3 regions of the Mycobacterium sp. NGS16 genome follow, and region 2 is predicted to be linked to each of the others. Evidence: predicted binding sites of a transcription regulator. Region 2 holds the regulator's gene; each other region holds the start of a gene.
What was found. The regulator LexA, encoded in region 2, represses DNA repair genes until DNA is damaged. The targets are predictions, from matches to a motif close to CGAACANNTGTTCG.
Positions count from the first base shown of each region.

Region 1 (5,047 bases), on a different contig from region 2:
CACCGGTCTCGGCCATCAGCCCCTTGATGTAGGAGTGCCCGACCCGCGAGCGCAGCGGCGTGCCGCCGCGCTCGGTCACCAACTCGGCCACCGCCCGCGAGGTGATCAGGTTGTGGATCACCGTCGCACCGGGCTCGCGGGCCAGTTCGCGGGCCGCGACCAGGCCGGTCACCGCCGACGGGGACACCGGGTCGCCGTGCTCGTCGACGACGAAGCACCGGTCGGCGTCGCCGTCGAAGGCCAGTCCGATATCGGCGCCGCGCTCGCGCACAAAGGCCTGTAAGTCGGTGAGGTTGGCCGGGTCCAGCGGGTTGGCCTCGTGGTTGGGGAAGTTGCCGTCCAGCTCGAAATACAGCGGCAGCAGCGTGATCGCCTCGACCGAGCCGAACACCGCCGGGGCGGTGTGGCCGGCCATCCCGTTGCCGGCGTCGACGGCGACCCGCAGCGGGCGCGAGCCGCTGATGTCGACCAGCGAGTGCAGGAACGCCGCGTAGTCGGCCAACACGTCGCGATCGGTGATGGCACCACGCTGCCCGGACCGGCCGGCGTCCGGGTCCACCCCGGCGATCAGCTCGTCGCGGATCCGGCCGAGGCCGGTGTCGGCGCCGACGGGCTTGGCGCCCGCCCGGCACAGCTTGATGCCGTTGTAGGCGGCGGGGTTATGGCTGGCGGTGAACATCGCGCCCGGGCAGTCCAGTGAGCCGGAGGCGAAGTAGAGCTGGTCGGTCGAGGCCAGACCGATCCGGATCACGTCGAGGCCCTGGGCGGTAACCCCGTCGGCGAACGCCGCCGACAACCCGGGCGAACTGTCCCGCATGTCGTGGCCGATCACCACCTGGCGGGCGCCCTCGTCGCCCATCAGCCGGGCGAACGCAGCCCCGACCTCGGTAACCAGGGATTCATCGATCTCCGAACCGACCAGGCCACGTACGTCGTACGCCTTGATCACACGGTGGACAGCCGCAGCGGGCCGAGACATGGACAGGGCTCCTGACGAAGTGGACTCTTGACGCTCAAGCCTAGCCCGGAACGCGCGATCAGTCCGACGGGTCGGGTAACACGCGCAGGTGACCGCGGCGCCGGCCGTTGCTCTTGCCGGGCGGACCGGGCGGTGCCAGCACCCCTTGGGCGGTGGCCGGTGCGCCCCGGGCACCGGAATCCGTCGGGCCGGCCTGCGGGTACCACCCCTTGGCGGGCGCGGCCGGCCCGGACTGGCCCTCGCGAACCGCTTCGGCGAGCGCGACCAGATCGTCTTCCTCCGGCGAGACCCAGGGGCCGGGGTGGCGGACCAGTTCCCAGCCCCGCGGGGCGGTGATCCGGCCGGCGTGGCTGAAGCACAGGTCCCACGAATGCGGCTCGGCGGCGGTCGCCAGCGGGCCGACCACGGCGGTGGAGTCCGAGTAGACGAACGTCAGCGTCGCCACCGCATAGTGCGGACACCCTGGCCGACAGCAGCGGCGGGGAACGTTCACGCCCGTGAGGCTATCGTGGCCGCGCACCGCCGTGTCGCCGGACACGCGCAAGGGGCGAGCAGGCTATGCGCAACCGTTACCATCTTCTTCCGTGATCGCCACGCGTCGGCATTGGCGCGGCCGCGAGCCTCGCGGGCCGCTGCTGCCGCCGACCGTGCCGGGGTGGCGCACCCGCGCCGAACGGTTCGACATGGCGGTGCTGGAGGCCTACGAGCCCATCGAACAACGCTGGAAGCAACGGCTATCGGCGCTCGACGTCGCCGTCGACGAGATTCCGCGGATCGCCGCCCGCGACCCCGACAGTGTGCAGTGGCCGCCGGAAGTGGTCGCCGACGGGCCGATTCCGCTGGCCCGCTTGATTCCCGCCGGGGTCGATGTGCGGGGAAATCCGACGCGGGCGCGAATCCTGCTGTTCCGCAAGCCGATCGAGCAACGGGCGAACGACAGCACCGAACTCGGGGATTTGCTACACGAAATTCTGGTGGCTCAGGTCGCCACCTACCTCGATGTCGACCCCACCGTCATCGACCCCACGATCGAGGACTAGGCCGGACGTAGCGCGCTCAGATGATGCCGCGCTTGAGGCGACGGCGCTCGCGCTCGGACAGGCCGCCCCAGATGCCGAAGCGCTCGTCGTGCGCCAGCGCGTATTCCAGGCACTCGCTGCGCACCGAGCACCGCTGGCAGATCTTCTTGGCCTCGCGGGTGGAGCCGCCCTTCTCCGGGAAGAACGCCTCGGGGTCGGTCTGCGCGCACAGGGCGCGGTCCTGCCACTGCTCATTGGTGGCCGAGGCGGGGTCGAACGGGTCGAATTCGTCGTAGTCCTCGGGTTCGGGAACCAGACTCAGATGGGGCCGGCTGCGCGCCGGTTCGGCCTCGGCCGGCGTCATTGCGGTATGGGCATGCGGTGTCCCCCCCATTACGCCCCAAAGGTGTTCATAGGACATGCTGGGCCTCCTCACCTGGTTGCGCGATCCTGATATGTCGCCCGCTTGTGCGATATTGTCCGTCTCAATTCGAACATGTGATCGAATCTCGGTCTGCGACACCGGAATCGGCTGGCCAACCGGGAAATGACACTGATGTGATTAGACACGGGTTGACTGGTCCGGTCAAGCCGAACGGCCAAATTCCTTACCATCCCGTGACCGATTTCCGACGTGTCCGAGACCGGCGAGTCCGTGTCATCTAGCCCACACCGGCCCTCCGGCGTGTCTTGCGGGGGCTGTTGGGATGCACCGCCACACCGGCCGCGGCCTCACCAAAGGTACTGTCGTGCGCTGTGAAGGTGACGGTTCTGGTCGGGGGGGTCGGCGGTGCCCGCTTCCTGCTCGGCGTCCAGAAACTGCTGGGTCTGGGCCAGTTCGGCGACGGCTCGGACGCCGAGACCGCCGCGCACGAACTGACCGCGGTCGTCAACGTCGGCGACGACGCCTGGATGCACGGGGTGCGCATCTGCCCGGACCTGGACACCTGCATGTACACCCTGGGCGGCGGGGTGGACCCGGAGCGCGGCTGGGGCCACCGCGACGAAACCTGGCACGCGATGGAGGAGTTGGCCCGCTACGGCATGCAGCCGGATTGGTTCGGCCTCGGCGACCGCGACCTGGCCACCCACCTGGTTCGCACCCAGGCGCTGCGCGCCGGCTATCCGCTGACCGAGGTAACCGCGGCACTGTGTGACCGCTGGCAGCCGGGGGCAAGGTTGCTGCCGGTGACCAACGACAGCTGCGAAACGCACGTCGTCATCACCGATCCGGCCGACGACTCGCAGCGCGCGATCCACTTCCAGGAATGGTGGGTGCGCTACCGCGCCGAGGTCCCCACCCACGGATTCGGCTTCGTCGGCAGCGAGAAGGCCAGCGCGACAGCCGAAGTCACCGAGGCGATCGCCGGAGCCGACATCGTGCTGCTGGCCCCGTCCAATCCGGTCGTCAGCATCGGCGCCATTCTCGCCGTACCCGGCATCCGGGCGGCACTGCGATCCACGCCGGCACCGGTCGTCGGCTACTCGCCGATCATCGCCGGGAAACCGTTGCGCGGCATGGCCGATACCTGCCTGAGCGTGATCGGCGTGGAGTCCACTGCGCAGGCCGTGGGCGCGCACTACGGCGCCCGCAACGCAACCGGGATCCTGGACTACTGGCTGGTGCACGAGGGCGAACACGTGCAGGTCGACGGCGTGACCGTGTGCAGCGCCCCGCTGCTGATGACCGATCCCGCCGCGACGGCCGAGATGGTGCGCACCGGGCTGGATCTCGCGGGCAAACGATGACCGAACACGGCAGCGCCGCCAAGGTCGAGATCCTGCCGGTCACCGGCCTGGGCGAATTCCGGCCGGGTGATGACCTGGCGGCCGCGCTGGCGCAGGCCGCGCCCTGGCTGGCCGACGGCGACATCGTGGTCGTCACCAGCAAGGTGGTGTCCAAGTGCGAGGGCCGCATCGTGCCGGCGCCGCACGACGCCGAGGCCCGAGATGCGCTGCGCCGCCAGCTGGTGGAGGCCGAGGCGGTGCGGGTCCTGGCCCGCAAGGGCCGCACCTGGATCACCGAGAATCGGCTGGGGCTGGTGCAGGCCGCCGCGGGCGTGGACGGGTCCAACGTCGGCGCCGACGAACTCGCGCTGCTGCCGGTCGATCCCGACGCAAGTGCCGCCGCGTTGCGCGCCGGCCTGGCCGCGCGGCTCGGGGTCGCGGTGGCGGTGCTGATCACCGACACCATGGGCCGCGCCTGGCGCAACGGGCAGATCGATGTCGCGATCGGGGCATCCGGGCTGACCGTGCTGAACGGCTACGGCGGTGCCGTCGACCGGCACGGCAACGAGTTGGTGGTCACCGAAGTGGCCGTCGCCGACGAGCTCGCCGCCGCCGCCGACCTGGTCAAGGGCAAGCTCACCGATGTTCCGGTGGCGGTGGTACGCGGGGTGTCCAGCCCCGACGACGGCTCCACCGCGGCCGCGCTGGTGCGCTCCGGCGCCGATGACCTGTTCTGGCTGGGCACCGCCGAGGCCATCGAGACCGGGCGGCGACAAGCCCAGCTGCTGCGTCGCTCGGTGCGCACCTTCTCCAGCGAACCCGTGCCGGCGGAGACGATCACCGACGCCATCGCCGAAGCCCTGACCGCCCCGGCGCCGCACCACACCCGGCCGGCGCGGTTCGTCTGGCTGCAGACCCCGAGCGTGCGCACCCGGCTGCTCGATGCGATGGCCCAGCGCTGGCGCGCCGACCTGGCCGGCGACGGCAAATCCGCGGAAGCCATCGAGGCCCGGGTGGCGCGCGGCCGGATCCTCTACGACGCCACCGAAGTCGTCATCCCGGTGATGGTCCCCGACGGCGCCCACCACTACCGGGATGAGGCCCGCACCGCCGCCGAACACACCATGTTCACCGTGGCGGTCGGCGCTGCCGTGCAGGCGCTGCTGGTGGCGCTGGCGGTGCGCGGCGTGGGCAGCTGCTGGATCGGGTCGACCATCTTCACCCCCGAGCTGGTGCGTACTGAGCTGGATCTGCCGGCGGACTGGGAACCGTTGGGCGCCATCGCAATCGGCTACTCCCCCGAGCCGATCGAACCCCGCCC
Region 1 covers NZ_JCALEE010000001.1:826,599-831,645, reverse strand. The annotation lists gene AC5Y4Q_RS04115 (phosphomannomutase/phosphoglucomutase) at 1-979, opposite strand, end outside; gene AC5Y4Q_RS04110 (DUF3499 domain-containing protein) at 1,038-1,472, opposite strand; gene AC5Y4Q_RS04105 (metallopeptidase family protein) at 1,564-2,019, shown strand; gene AC5Y4Q_RS04100 (WhiB family transcriptional regulator) at 2,036-2,392, opposite strand; gene cofD (2-phospho-L-lactate transferase) at 2,755-3,747, shown strand; gene AC5Y4Q_RS04090 (coenzyme F420-0:L-glutamate ligase) at 3,744-5,047, shown strand, end outside.
Region 1: the regulator LexA is predicted to act here: its motif matches at 2,490-2,503, upstream of cofD (2-phospho-L-lactate transferase).

Region 2 (5,047 bases):
GGCGGTCGGCGCCAGCCCGATCGTCGGCGCCGACATCTCGAGTTCGATGCCGTCGGCGGTCACCGCATAGCTGCCCACCTCGATCTCGGTGATACCGCTGGGGTGGGCCAGCACCCATTCGATCCGGCCGGGCTGCGGCACCCGTAGGTATCCGGTCTCGGCGTGCAGTGGCAGACCGTCGGCGGCCGACTTCGTCTTCTGGCCGTAGACCAGAAACGGTTTGCCGACGTGGGAGAACACCACCTCTTCGAGGTAGTCGAACGACGTGATCGTGGGATACACCCCCGAGCCCCGGCCAGACCAAGTGCCCAGCAGCGGTGCCAGCTCCACAAGATTCGGGTGCAGGTCGGGTGCCATGGGGCCAGCGTAGTGCGGCATGGCGCCGCGAGCCTCAACCGGTGCTGGGCACCTGCCGGTGTTCGCGCAGCGCCTCGATCTCCCGCTCGAAGTCGGCCGCCGACGAGAAGGACCGGTAGACCGAGGCGAATCGCAGGTAGGCCACTTCGTCGAGTTCGCGCAGCGGGCCCAGAATCGCCAAACCCACCTCGTGGCTGGGAATCTCCGGTGAGCCCGCCGCGCGCACCGCGTCTTCGACCTGCTGGGCCAACAGGTTGAGCGCGTCATCGTCGACATGGCGGCCCTGGCAGGCCCGGCGCACCCCGCTGATGACCTTCTCCCGGCTGAACGGCTCGGTGACGCCGCTGCGTTTCACCACGGCCAGCACCGCGGTCTCCACGGTGGAGAAGCGACGACCGCATTCCGGGCAGGACCGGCGGCGGCGAATGGCCTGACCTTCGTCGGTTTCGCGGGAATCCACCACCCGGGAGTCTGGATGGCGACAAAACGGGCAATGCATGGCCGCTCCTTCGCCGTGCCGAGAGCCGGACACCCGCACGCGCTGAGGCGATCCGGACCACTGGGACAACTGTGAGCGTACCTGCGCGGGTGCCGGGCGGCGCGCCGCAGTAGCCGCAGGCCGCGGCCGGCCGGGCATCAACGGTCAGCCGATCGGCGCGATCAGCGGCTGGCCGGCGTCCACCGCCGCCGATTCCAGACTGTTGAGTTCGCGGATCCGGTCGACGACCTGCGCGGTCGGCGCATCGGGCGCGACCCGGGCCGCCAGGCGCTGCAGGCTCTCGCCGCTTTGCACCCGCACCACGCCCAGCCGTTCGGGCACCGCGGGGGCGCCGCCGCCGGCCATCGCCGCACCGAACTGGGCGATGAGCCCCAGCCAGACCGTGATCCCCGCTGCGATCAGCGCCAGCACCACTGTGGTCACCGGAGTGATGGGCTTGACCGGCCGTGGGCGGTGCGCCGTGCGCGACATCAGCACCCCGGCGCCGTGGTGCCGCAGCGGCGCCCCGCCCGGGCGCGACCGGGCGAGGCGCACGGGACGGGTCTGGACCGGGTGGGCGCGGCCGGACGTCCCGGCAACGCGATGCGCCCGGACCCGCTCGGGCCGGGCCGGTTCGAACGTCGGGGCGATCGTGTCGATGAGCATCATGTGCGGTTCTCCCTCACTCGGCGTCGGCGACCGGTATTCGCTCGACTGTTCGAATCATAATCGATTGTATGTTCGATGTCCGAACATGTGATCGATTCGTTGTCGAATAGGCTAGCGGTGCCCACCGACAAGTCTCGGCCGCGTTCGAACGCTCGCGCGACATACCTCGAACACATGTTTGATTAATTGCGGCGATGCGACTACATTCGCCTTCATGAGCGATAGCAGCAAGACGGCGGCCCCGGGACCTGCAGCTGTGCCCGATTCACCGCTGACCGCCCGGCAGCGCACCATCCTCGACGTCATCCGCGCCTCGGTGAACGAGCGGGGCTATCCCCCGAGCATCCGGGAGATCGGGGACGCCGTCGGGCTGACCTCGACTTCCTCGGTCGCCCACCAGCTACGCACACTGGAGCGCAAGGGCTATCTGCGGCGCGACCCCAACCGGCCCCGCGCCGTCGACGTCCGCGGCCCCGAGGAATCGGCCGGGCCCTCAGACGCGGCGCCCCGGACCGACTTCGCCGGTTCCGACGCGCTGCCCGAACCCACCTTCGTCCCGGTGCTCGGCCGGATCGCCGCCGGCGGGCCGATCCTGGCCGAGGAAGCGGTCGAAGATGTCTTCCCCCTCCCCCGCGAACTGGTGGGAGACGGAGAGCTGTTCCTGCTCAAGGTGGTCGGCGAGTCGATGGTCGACGCCGCGATCTGCGATGGCGACTGGGTGGTGGTGCGTCAGCAGAACGTCGCCGACAACGGCGACATCGTCGCCGCGATGATCGACGGGGAAGCCACCGTCAAGACCTTCAAACGGGCCGGCGGTCAGGTGTGGCTGATGCCGCACAATCCTGTTTTCGACCCCATTCCGGGTAACGACGCGGTCGTGCTGGGCAAGGTCGTCACCGTCATCCGCAAGGTCTGAACCGCGGGCCCGTCGGCTATCCGCCGATTCCGACCAGCGAGAAGAACTCCTGCCGGGAGCGGGCATCGGTGCGCAGCGTGCCCAGCAGCGTCGAAGTCACCGTGGTCGAGCCGGTGGCGTGTACCCCACGCAACGTCATGCAGGTGTGCTCGGCGCGGATCACCACCCCGACGGCACGTGGCTGCAGGTGGTCGGTGAGCCAGTCGGCCACCTGTTTGGTGAGACGTTCCTGCACCTGCGGCCGGCACGCGAAGTAGTCGACCACCCGGGCCAGCTTGGACAGGCCGAGGATGCGGTCACCGGGCAGGTAACCGACACAGGCGCTTCCGGTGAACGGCAACAGATGGTGTTCGCAGATCGACCGGAACGGGATGTCACGGACCAGCACCAGCTCGTCGTAATCCTCGTCGTTGGGAAAGGTGGTGGCCTCGAACGGCTTCGGAGTGAACATCTCGGCATAGGCTCGCGCCATCCGGCGGGGGGTGTCCGCAAGCCCCGCCTCGGTGGTGGAGACGCCCAGCGCCTGCAGAAACGCCGCGGCGGCCTGTTCGGCGGCATCGAGGTCCGGCACCGGCCGATCGACCAGCCGCAGGTCCGCGTAGACGGCTACCGACATCGCACTCTCCCCCATCGATTTGTCCGCGTTGGGCCTTAGCGTGGCGGCACGCAACCCTATTTGTCAATATTTTTTGGTGTTACATTGGGACGATGAGCACCCCTCCCCGCGGCGGCCTGGATCCGCTAGCCGGGTTGAGCGCGCTGGACGATCCGGTGCGGCAGCGGCTCTACCAGTACGTCGCCTCGTCGGATGAACCGGTGGCTCGCGAAGACGCCGCGGCCGCGGCGGGCATCAGCCGCACCCTGGCGGCCTACCACCTCGACAAACTGGCTGAGGTGGGGATCTTGGCGGTGAGTTACGCCCGGCCCGCCGGCCGATCCGGGCCCGGCGCCGGGCGCCCGGCCAAACGCTACGCACGCACCCGCGACGAGCTGTCGGTAAGCGTGCCGCCGCGCAACTATCGCTTGCTGGCCGAGCTGCTGGTCACCGCCCTGGTGGCGGATGACGCCGGCACCGTACGCGCGGAGATCTCGGCGGCGGCCCGTCGCGCCGGGCGGGCCGGGGCAACCGGCCAGGGCGTCTTCGAAGCGCTCTGCGAGTGCGGTTACGAGCCGGCGGTCAACGGCGACGGGGACATCGAGCTGCGCAACTGCCCGTTCGAGCAACTGGCACGCCAGTACACCCAAGAAGTGTGCGGGCTCAATCTGCAGCTGATCCAGGGCATGCTGGAAGGCGCCGGCGAGCTGCCGCAGCGCGCGGCGCTGACCCCCTGCGAGCGGCGGTGCTGCGTCACCGTCCGGGCTCCGGTTGGCCGGCACCGATGAACCTGCTGGAGTCGCTGGGATTGAGCGCCCCGGTCATGCAGGCCGGGATGGGCGGCGGTGTGGCCGGAGCGGAGTTGGCCGGCGCGGTCTCGGCGGCCGGCGCGCTGGGCACGGTCGGGCTGAGCGCTCCGCGCCGCTTCGCCGCAGAGCTGCATCGTGCCGTGACGCTGGCTGGCGGCCGGCCGGTCGCGGCCAATCTGCTGGTCCCGTTCGCCCGCCGCGCCCACATCGACGCCTGCATCACGGCCGGTGCCGCCCTGGTGGTGTTCCACGACGGCGCGCCCGCACGCTGGATTGCAGCGCTGCGGACCGCACGAATCCCGGTGCTGTGCACCGCGGGTGACGCCGCGCAGGCCCGCCGGGCGCTGGCCGCCGGCGCGAGCGGACTGGTGGCCCAGGGCGTCGAGGCCGGCGGGCACCTGGTGGCCGACCGGCCACTGGAGGTGACGCTGCCGGAGGTCCTTCAGGCCGCGGACGGCGCACCGGTGCTAGCGGCCGGCGGGGTCGCCGACGCCGACGATGTCCGGGCGCTGCTGGCCGCCGGGGCCGCCGGCGCAGTTGCCGGGACGCGCTTTCTGCTCACCGAGGAGTCGTGTGCACACCCCGGCTACAAGCAGAAGGTGCTGGCCGCCCAACGCACCATCCGCACCATGTTGTTCGGCATGGGCTGGCCACTGGCGCACCGGGTGGTGCCGAACGCGCTCACCGAACGCTGGTGTGCCCGAAGCGAACTCGGCCCGCCGGCGGTGCGGGCATTCAATCGGGCCGGTGCGCCGCTGAGCCGGCTGATGCCGGTGGGCGCCCAGGACGCGATGCTTGCCCTGCAGCGGGTGGCGGTACCGCTGTACACCCCGGCGCTGCCGCTGGCCGGCATGGACCCGGCCGTCGTCGAACGGTCGGCGCTCTACGCCGGAGAGACGATCCATCGCATCCACGACATCATTCCGGCCGCGCAGGCTGTCGCGCGGTTGACGCCGTGAGCTATCAGCAAGGAGGTCACCATGTTCGGCCCCTGTCCGCCTTTCGACGAGGATTCGGCGCGACGTAAGGTCGCTGCCGCCGAGGACGCCTGGAACACCCGGGATCCCGACCGGGTGGCGCTGGCCTACACCGACGACTCGGTATGGCGTAACCGTGACGAGTTCATCACCGGGCGCGCCGAGATCGTGGCCTTCCTGCGACGCAAGTGGGCACGCGAACGCGATTACGCCCTGCGCAAGGAGCTGTGGTGCTACCACGGCAAC
Region 2 covers NZ_JCALEE010000008.1:58,037-63,083, reverse strand. The annotation lists gene AC5Y4Q_RS17285 (peroxynitrite isomerase) at 1-357, opposite strand, end outside; gene nrdR (transcriptional regulator NrdR) at 392-856, opposite strand; gene AC5Y4Q_RS17275 (LysM peptidoglycan-binding domain-containing protein) at 1,001-1,504, opposite strand; gene lexA (transcriptional repressor LexA) at 1,719-2,420, shown strand; gene folE (GTP cyclohydrolase I FolE) at 2,437-3,036, opposite strand; gene AC5Y4Q_RS17260 (helix-turn-helix transcriptional regulator) at 3,129-3,803, shown strand; gene AC5Y4Q_RS17255 (NAD(P)H-dependent flavin oxidoreductase) at 3,800-4,783, shown strand; gene AC5Y4Q_RS17250 (nuclear transport factor 2 family protein) at 4,805-5,047, shown strand, end outside.

Region 3 (5,047 bases), on a different contig from region 2:
GTTCACGGTCTTGCGTGTGTCGCCAACACCGACACACGTTTTGCGCAGCGCAGGGTCGGTATTGTTGTCCGCGGGGGAAAGGACGCAAGCATGCCGGGCGCGCACGATGATGGGTTGGCCTTCGCCGGCGTCGCGCGTCTGGCGCAGCTGGTGCGCGAGCGGGAGGTGTCGCCGCGCGAACTGGTGACGCTGTATCTCGATCGGATCGCCCGACTTGACCCGGTGCTGAACGCATTTCGCACAGTGCTCGGCGACCGGGCGATGGCCGAGGCCGCCCAGGTCGAGCGCCGGTTGGCCGCCGGTGAGGTGCTGCCGCTGGCCGGCGTCCCGATCGCGGTCAAGGACGACACCGACGTGGCGGGCGTTTCGTCGATGTGCGGCACCGGAATTGACGCCGGCCCGGCGAGCACCGACAGCGCCGCAGTGCGCCGATTGCGGGCCGCCGGAGCGGTGATCATCGGCAAGACCCACCTCTCGGAGTTCGGCGCCTACCCGGTGTGCGAATCGGCGACCTGGGGGGTGACCCGCAACCCGTGGGATCTCTACCGGACCCCGGGCGGGTCCAGTGGCGGCTCGGCTGCGGCCGTCGCTTCTGGCATGGTGCCCGGTGCCACCGGCAGTGACAGCGGCGGTTCGGTGCGCATTCCGGCCGCCTGCTGCGGGCTGGTCGGCCTGAAGGGCCAGCGCGGACGGATCAGCACCAAGGAGTCACCGGAACGGGCCTACCGGTTCCACGGCCTCAACCACATCGGCCCGCTGGCCCGCAGCGTCGTCGACGTGGCGCTGCTACACGATGCGATGACCGGACCCGAACCCGACGACGAGATCCCCTCTCCCCCACCGGCACCGCCGCTGATGGACGCGCTGCTGGCGCCGCCGCGGCCGCTGCGGATCGCCATGTCGTTCAAGCCGGTGGTGCCAGTACACGTCAGCGACGAGGTGCGCCGGCCGGTGCTGGAGACCGCGGAGTTGTTGCGTTCGCTGGGCCACGAGGTGATCGAGCGGGACCCGGTCTATCCGGTGGCGGGCATCGCCGCCGTGCTCGCACTGTTCATGAACGGGTTCGCCCACGAGATCGAACGACTGCCGAAAACCGAACTGCTGGAACGGCGTATGCAGGCCGAGGCCCGCACCAGCCGGCTGGTGCCGGACTGGCTGGCCCGGCGCGCGGTGGCCGCCGAGCCGGCGATCACCGCCCGCTCCCAGCGCCCGATCGCCGACTTCGACATCCTGATGACGCCGGTAGTGGCGATCCCGCCGGTGCGGGTCGGCTACTTCGAGGGGTACGGCCCGACCCGCGCCATGCTGCGGATGCTGAAGTTCATCCCGTTCACCTTCCCGCAGTGCTACAGCGGCCAGCCGGCGATCTCGGTCCCGACCGGGCTGGCTGCCGACGGCGTACCGGAGGCGGTGCACCTGGTGGCGCGGGCCAACGACGAGGCGACCCTGATTTTGCTTGCCGCACAGATCGAGTCGGTGCGGCCGTGGATTCAGCGCCGGCCGCCGACCGAGGCGTTACTGTCCCAGGTCGGTTAGTTGGCCGGGTAGCGTGCACGCAGCCCCGTCAGCGTCGCCTCGATACCCGCGGCGTTGCTCTTGACCGCCCGTGTCAGTTCGTAGAACTTCCGTTGCAGCGCACCGCCGTTGCGGTAGTCGAAGGTCTCGGTGACTCTGGTCAACCCCGGCGAGAGCGCCTCGAACTCCCATCGCCAACGATGGCCGGCCGGGTGGCGCCACTCGACCAGCTCGTCGGGCTGGAGCGCGGTCACGGTGCTGGTGATGCGGTAGGGCACCCCGAACATCCTCATGTTCGTCGAAAACCTTGACCCAACCGTGATGTCGGCCGGCGCCCTGGCGTTGTCGCGGACGGTTCCCGACCCGTCCAGTTCGCGATGGCGTCGGGGATCGGCAGCCAACGCGAACAGTTCAGCAGCCGGGGCCGCAACCTCTACTGACCGGCTGACCTGCCCGGGGCCGGCGTCGACGACGGTGACTGCCACGGTGTTCCCCTTTCGGTGATGGGGTTGCGGATCGACTCTACCGAGCGCAGAGAGCTGTTTTCCTCATGGTTTTCTTAGAGCTGGGTTGCTGGATCGGACCGGTTTTCTGTCGGAGGGTCGAACTAGTGTTCGAAGTATGGGTAGGGATGCGTTCGCGGATCGGGACACCATCATGGGATGTCTCGATGAGCAGGAGGCGATTGCTGCCCGGTTGGCGCAGTGTTCGTTTGATGCGTTGAGTGCCGAGGAGTTGGTGGAGGTGCTGGCCCGCCGGGAGGCGTTGGCGTGGCAGGCGCCGGTGATCGATCATCAGATCTTGGCCCGATTGGTGGCGGAGGGCCATGGGGAGGTGTTGGCGGGGTGCTCGCTGACCAAGGCGCTCAGTGAGCGGTTGCGGATCAGCACGAAAGAGGCCCGGCGGCGCATCGAGGAGGCCGCCGAGTTGGGCCCGCGCACCGCGATCACCGGCGAGCCCCTGGAACCGGTGTTGCCGGCGTTGGCGGCGGCCCAGGCCGCCGGGCAGGTCGGCCCCGAGCAGGTGGCGATCGCGCGTAAGGCGATGGCCAAGATCCCGGCCGGGGTCACTGTGGCCGATCGGGAGCGTGCCGAGCGTGACCTGGCGCAGCTGGGCACCTTGTTCACCCCGGAAAGCTTTGGGCGCCTGGCCGCTCACTTGATCGCGGTACTGGACCCGGATGGCGACGAGCCCGACGACCGTGAACGCCAGGCCCGCCGCGGCCTGCGGCTGGGGCCGCAACGCCCCGACGGGATGAGCACCCTGTCCGGGACGATCACCCCGGAGCTGCGGGCCACCATGGAGCCGGTGCTGGCCAAACTGGGAGCACCCGGGATGTGCAATTCCGCTGATGAGCAGCCCTGCGTGTCGGGAACGCCCTCGCAGGAGCAGATCGAGGCCGATCACCGCACCCGCGATCAACGCCAGCACGATGCGCTGTTGGCCGCCTTGCGGGCGACCCTGGCGTGCGGGGATCTCGGGCAGCTCAACGGCCTGCCGGTCACGGTGATCGCCTCGGCCACCCTCGAGCAGTTGCAGGCCGCCGCCGGTAAGGCCCACACCGCCGGCGGCAGCTTGTTGCCGATTCCGGACCTGCTGCGGATGGCATCGCACGCCTACCACTATCTGACGATCTTCGACGGCCAGGGCCGAGCGTTGTGGCTGGGCCGCACCAAGCGGATCGCCTCAGCCGATCAGCGCATCGTGCTGCACGCGCGCGATCGCGGCTGTACCCGGCCGGGCTGCCCGGTGCCGGGATATTTGACCCAGGCACACCATCTGGACCGGGACTGGGCCGACAACGGCCACACCGACATTGATTCCCTCGCCCTGGCATGCGCACCGGATAACCGGATGGCCAGCGAGCAGGGCTGGACCACCCGACTCGGCGAGTCCGGCCGCGTCGAATGGATCCCCCCACCCAAACTCGACCACGGCCAACCCCGGATCAACCCGTTCCACTTCATCGAAGCCGTCATCGACTACCACCGGCCCGCCCGATCTGATGACGACGCCGACGAGCCACCCGATCCCCAGCCGCCAGATCTCGACTACGACGACTTCGACTACGACGCCGCCCTCGAAGAACTTCACCGCACCTACGGCTACGACGCCGAGTGGGAACATGCCGGCTGACAACCGCTGTCGATGGAGGCGCGTCAGGTCACCCGTCGAGATATCCGTTGTCGCGGTACCACTGGTAGCCGCTGCGCAGCGCGGTGCGGAACGGCGTGAACGGTACGCCGAGTTCGGTGCGGGACTTGGTGGCGTCGCAGTAGATCTCCGCTTTCGACAGGCGCATCTGGTGGGCGCCGATCGGCAGCCGGGGCCCCACGACGGCGCGGGCGACGCTGATCCCGGCCGCCGCCACCGGTATCGTCCAGCGCGGCAGCACGATCGAGGGACCACGGCGTCCGGTGACCTCGTTGGCGGTCGCGAACGCCTCACGGAACAGCAGGTTTTCCCCTCCCAGGATGTAGCGTTCACCGATCCGGCCCCGTTCGGCCGCGGCGATATGGCCGGCCACCACGTCATCCACCGAGACGAAATTGGTGCCGCCCGGTGCGGCGACCCGCAACCGGCCGCGTTGCGCCTCGACGATCATCGCGCTGGCGATGCGGTTGACGTCGCGCGGTCCGATGACCACCGACGGGTTGACGATCACTGCGGGCAGGCCCGCCGCGACGGCCTCGCGCAATACCGCCTCGGCGAGATGCTTGCTGTGCCCGTAGGGGAATCGGCGCGGACGGATGTTGAACTCATCGGTCTCGACCAGCTCCTGGCCGCGCCGCGGAACGCCCAGGGCGGCAATGGAACTGGTGTAGACGAACCGCTTGACGCCGGCCCGCCGGGCGGCCTCCGCCATGTCGCGGGTGCCGTCGACGTTAGTGCGGTACAGCCGGGTCTGAGTGCGGTAACGCCAGTAGTCCGACACCGCCGCAGTGTGAAACACCCAGTCGCAGTCGGTCATCGCCTCGGTCAGCGCGTCGACACCGTCGAGGACGTCACCGATGCAGGTCTGAAAGTCGAGGCCTTCGAGGGCGGCCATCGGCGAGGTCGCGCGTCGCAGCACCCGTACCTCGATGCCGCGATCGAGCAACGCTGCTACCAGGTTCGAGCCGACGAATCCGGTTCCCCCGGTGACGAATGCCCGCATCAGAACCGGTAGGTGGTGCAGCCGACCTCAACGCCGGAACCGACGGCCATGATCAGCGCGACATCGCCCGGCTTGACCAGCCCCCGCCGGCGAACGTCGGCGATCTGATAGGGCAGGGTCGAGGTGAACGGGTCACTGGCGTGGCCCTGCGCCTCCAGGTCGACGAACCGTGACCGGTCCACCCCGATCCGCGCGGCCAGGTCGTCCAGAGCGGCACCGGGCAGATACGGGGGCAACACCAGTGCGATGTCTTCGGGATCCAGCGCCTCGGCCGTCAGCAACTGCTTGACCGCGGACGGCAGGCAGCTCACATAGATCGCCGCCAGGTTCGGGTCGCGATCCACCCGCAGCCACATCCGGCCGTCGCGCTCCTGG
Region 3 covers NZ_JCALEE010000003.1:60,745-65,791, reverse strand. The annotation lists gene AC5Y4Q_RS09985 (amidase family protein) at 91-1,536, shown strand; gene AC5Y4Q_RS09980 (SRPBCC family protein) at 1,533-2,000, opposite strand; gene AC5Y4Q_RS09975 (HNH endonuclease signature motif containing protein) at 2,137-3,651, shown strand; gene AC5Y4Q_RS09970 (NAD-dependent epimerase/dehydratase family protein) at 3,680-4,672, opposite strand; gene AC5Y4Q_RS09965 (3-oxoacyl-[acyl-carrier-protein] synthase III C-terminal domain-containing protein) at 4,672-5,047, opposite strand, start outside.
Region 3: the regulator LexA is predicted to act here: its motif matches at 2,119-2,132, upstream of AC5Y4Q_RS09975 (HNH endonuclease signature motif containing protein).